One region of the Brevibacillus sp. FW301-21C12A genome, then DNA from elsewhere that is predicted to be linked to it. Evidence: predicted binding sites of a transcription regulator. Region 1 holds the regulator's gene; the other holds the start of a gene.

Region 1 (2,197 bases):
TCGATAATTTGCGTAATGAACGCAGGCGAGCACGTGTACGGCGCATGCGGCGCCATCATGACGGTGATGCGGCCGTCTGCCTGGTTGTGCCATTCTTTGGCAAACGCAGTCGCGTCGCGCAACTTGGTTTGTCGCTCTTCCTCGGAGCACAGGCCGATCATGCCGCGGCACAGGCGAGCGCGCATGCCGGACGCCTCGACAGCCTTGGCTACCTCATCCATGTGATCGTACATATCCACGAACGTAGTGGTCCCTGTGCGGATCATTTCGATCAGCGACAGTTGCGTGCCCCATTTGACGGAATCGGCGGTAAATTGCGCTTCCAGCGGCCACATTTTTTCTTCCAGCCACTGCTGCAGCGGCAAATCGTCGGCATAGCCGCGCAGAAGCGACATGCCCGCGTGTCCGTGCGTATTAATCAGACCTGGCAGGATGAAGTCGCCTTTTTGGTCGATGACTTCATCGTAGCCGGCGTCGGAAAGATCCTCAGGCGTCGGTCCTACATACGTGATCTTGTCGCCCTCGAAAGCGACCGCTCCGTCGTGGATCACTTCATTTTGCTCGTTTACCGTAATCACTGTTGCGTGGATGAGGATAGTTTTTTTCATGGTTACACTCCATTCTTACGTTAAGTAATAGGCCAGGCTCTGCAAATTGGATGTCACATCCGCATAGTGAATGCGCACATCTTTTTTCGCGCGAATTGTCGTAGGAGCAAAATTCAAGATTCCCTTGATACCCGCTTGAATCAACAGATCACATACGGATTGCGCTGCCGGCGCAGGGACGGTAATGATCGCCAACTTGATCTCTTTTGCTGCGATCGTGTCCGCCAGCTCGTGCAAGGGCTGGATCGGGATACCCGCCACTACTTTTCCCAGCTTGCCGGGATCGTTGTCAAAAATGGCCGCAATCCGCATGTTATCTTTTAAATAAGCGTTGTAGTTGCTGATCGCATGCCCCAAATGGCCTGCTCCTACCAGAGCGACGCGAACTTCCTCTGTCAGCTTCAAAATCTGCCGTATTTTTTCCACCAGGTAATTGACGTCGTAGCCAATCCCTTTTTTCCCGAAATCGCCGAAGGTAGCCAGGTCTTTTCGGATTTGGGCTGGATTCACATCCAAATTTTTGCCCATTTGCTGGGAGGAAACAGTGGTCACCTCGTTTTGCTGCAAATAGCTGAGGTAACGCAGATAAATCGGCAAACGGCGGACGACCGCTTCCGAAATCTTTTCGTGTTTAGCCACGTTCGGTCTTCCCCCTATTTCTTTTGCTTGAATACCCTGTAATCTTTCCCATTGGACAAAATGACGATCGAGCCGTCCCTGCCTGTTACATACGTCTCCGCCCACGATTCGCCCAACCGCTCCAGCACCTCGGACTGGCCGACCTCGCTGCGCTCCTTGCCTGTCTGGATGACCGCAATCTGGGGGTCGACCCGCGTCAGAAACGGCTGAGAGGTGCCTTGATTGCTCCCCTGGTCGCCGACCTTGAGCACTTCCGCCTTGAGCTGGTCCGGATGGCGCTCAATCAGGCGTTCCTCGGCTTTTTCGTTGATCCCGCTCGCAAACAAAAACCGCAATTGGCCGTGCTTGAGCAAAAAGACGAGCGAATTGTTTTGCGGAGACAAAAACAGCGGTTCGCTCGGCAACAAAGCCTCCAGCGTGACGTCGGTATCGAGAATGAGCTCCTGATTTTCCTCCAGCTCTTTCTGCTTTGGAACCTTGTGGAGCGGGACGAACTGGCGGATCGAGGGCGAAATCAGCTTGGGCAAAATGACCGAGTCGATGATGATTTGCTGGCTTAAAAAAGGGTATCCTCCTGCATACTCGGGCTGATCGTTCGTCAAAACGAGATAGTCGAGGCGCGTCACCTTCGCGGCAGACAGATGCGCGGACAACGTGCTCCAATCCTCCGCGCTGCCTGTATCAATCAGCATCGTTTTTCCGCCCGGCATCCGCACCAGCGTGCTTTCGCCATGAGGAAGCGCCCAATACGTAATGACAAGACCCGTAAACTCCTCCACGCGCTCGGTAGCAAACGGGTCGTCTACCTTCACGGCTTCCTGCAAATGGTTGTCGATCGAGCACGAGCACAGCAAAGCCACACACGTGACGAGCAGCAGCCAGGCCCGCTTTTTTTTCCATAACATTTATTTTATCACCTAAATCCCTGCTAGACTATTGCTTCATTTTAT
Region 2 (2,197 bases), on a different contig from region 1:
TACCGGAACGCCCGTCAGGAACTGAACGCCGCGTTTTTCCAGGCTTGTTTTCGCACGCTCTACCAGGTCAGGGGCAAAGCCTGCGAGGATGGATGGTCCTGCTTCTACACAGTAGATGGACAGGTCTGCAAAATCTACGCCGTATTTGCGGCACAGGTTCGGCAGCATGTCGGCGAACTCGCCAACCAGCTCGATCCCGGTCAGGCCGCCACCGCCAACCACGAAGGTGGCATCTGCCTTGTTTTTGCTCTTGCTGTACTCTGCTACGCGCTCTTCGAGGTGCGCGCGCAGACGGTTTGCTTCCTCTACCGATTTCAGCGTGAAGCTGTACTCTTGCAGGCCAGGAATGCCGAAGAATGCCGTCTCGCTGCCCAGCGCGATTACCAGTGCATCGTATTTGATAGACTCGCCGCTCGCCAGCGTCACACGCTGCGATTCGAGGCCGATTTTTTCCACAGTATCAATCACGAGGTTGATATCTTTGCCGCGCAGCAGTCTTTCCAGTGGCAGCGCCACGTTTTGCTCAGACAGGTTTCCTACTGCCAAGCGGTGCAGCTCCGTGATGATTTGGTGCGTAGGGAAACGGTTCACAACCGTGATCGTCGCTTCTTCAGCCGTCATGTGTTTACGTGCAGTCAAAGCGGACAGCAATCCGCCGTAGCCGCCGCCCAAAATGAGAATATGCTTCGCCATGCCCAATCCTCCGTCCTTGTCTCTCGTAGGTTATCGTAATTAGCGTTTTTGCTGCTGGCGCTCTGCCAAAACTTCCAGGAATGCCTGGGCGAAACGCAATGTTTTTTGTACTTGCGGGTCTTTCAGCATTTTGAGCATGCCAAACAAACCGATAGTGGATTCCTCCGCGTGCGCGCGGTCGTTTGCTTCGATCGCCGCTTGTGCGATGCCTTTTGCCTTGTCAGAGATCGGCTTGACGAACTCTTCCACGCCGCCCTTGATGTCTTCGATGAGCACTTGGTCGTTGGCTACGGTTTGTACCAGGTCGTACGTTTTGGTGAGGATGGTTGTCATCTCGGCCAGCTTCGGCAAGTTTGCCACCAACACATTCAGGGATTCTTGAATTTCTGGCTTCATCAACTGATCGAGTACATCCATTTGCTGCTCAGGTGCCAGGGTAGCGGTGCTTGCTACTTCCGCCTGAGCTTGTTGCGTGGTTGTTTGAGACATAGAAAAACGTCCTCCTTTGCTTTGGAATAGAGGCCTTCTTTCTCGATGCCTGTTCATACGAGTAACGGCCGCCATTCTCCCAAAATACCGAAAAGCCTATGTGCTTGTAATATTTTTCACAAACTGAAGCAACACAACAGCGTAGAATAATCAAAAGTGCAAGATTTCACAAAGTGATATTCAGGAAAGCGTACAAAACAAATCCACCAGGTGAACAGGCTCGATTCAGAACTCTATGTACTCTACTATATACCTTCTTCGCGGGAACAGCAAAGGAAAAAAAACCGCTTCCTCAGGAAGAAGCGGCAGACGTGAGTTTTTTATAGTAATCTTTGATGAGTTGGTGATGCTTTTCATTGATATCCGTAAAAATCAACTCGATCACGGTTTGCTTGTCGTCGAAAGTTTTCTCCACGATTTTTGCCATCATGACGATTTCCTGGCCAGTCGACGGAACTGTGAACGAGAGGTGGAGAAACTCTCCCTTTGCCACGTAGCCTTCTGTGCCGAGAATAAGCCGTGTGGGGGAAAGCTTCAGCAGCACAGCCTCTCCTTTTTCCTCGATCGGCCTTGCCCCCATCACCTTGTACGGGACGCGGATGTCGATTCCCGGGGAGATGGGCTCCTGCTTGCGGCCTGCCACAATCTCGACGCCGACGCTGACCGGAACCATCGCCAACAGCTTGATTGGCCAGACCGTTTCTTCTGAAATGACTTCCAGATCAATCGTGTTAATAGCCGCATCCGATTCCCACCGAACACGTACCGTTGATCCGAGCAGTTCGGTCCTTGCTTCGGCCTTCATCTCAAGAGAGACAACGAGATAACTGCTTTTGACATGCTCTACCATTACTTGAATGGGCGCTTTGACCTGTCTTGAGATCATCATCGGCAAAGAAGCACCGCGTTGGAGGCGTTTGTCCGCCATGAAAGGGGTAAGGGATGGGATATCAATCATTTTTGTTTGTCACTCCACAAAGTCAAACTCTAATTTGCCAATCCGAACGGTATCCCC

What was found. Region 1 encodes Rex, which represses fermentation and respiration genes when NADH is low (regulators of the CRP and FNR family bind a similar motif). Its sites were predicted from a motif close to TTGTGAAATATTTCACAA; they were not measured.
Region 2: a site for Rex is predicted at 1,287-1,304, ahead of AC3WQH_RS08410 (DUF1641 domain-containing protein). Genes of this name have one in related genera too.

Annotation. Positions count from the first base shown of each region.
Region 1 is NZ_JBYTBG010000004.1:36,848-39,044, forward strand. It holds gene AC3WQH_RS04125 (amidohydrolase) at 1-608, opposite strand, end outside; gene AC3WQH_RS04130 (redox-sensing transcriptional repressor Rex) at 624-1,247, opposite strand; gene AC3WQH_RS04135 (ComEC/Rec2 family competence protein) at 1,262-2,152, opposite strand; gene dinG (ATP-dependent DNA helicase DinG) at 2,194-2,197, opposite strand, start outside.
Region 2 is NZ_JBYTBG010000009.1:74,597-76,793, forward strand. It holds gene AC3WQH_RS08405 (NAD(P)/FAD-dependent oxidoreductase) at 1-693, opposite strand, end outside; gene AC3WQH_RS08410 (DUF1641 domain-containing protein) at 733-1,182, opposite strand; gene AC3WQH_RS08415 (PilZ domain-containing protein) at 1,475-2,140, opposite strand; gene obgE (GTPase ObgE) at 2,150-2,197, opposite strand, start outside.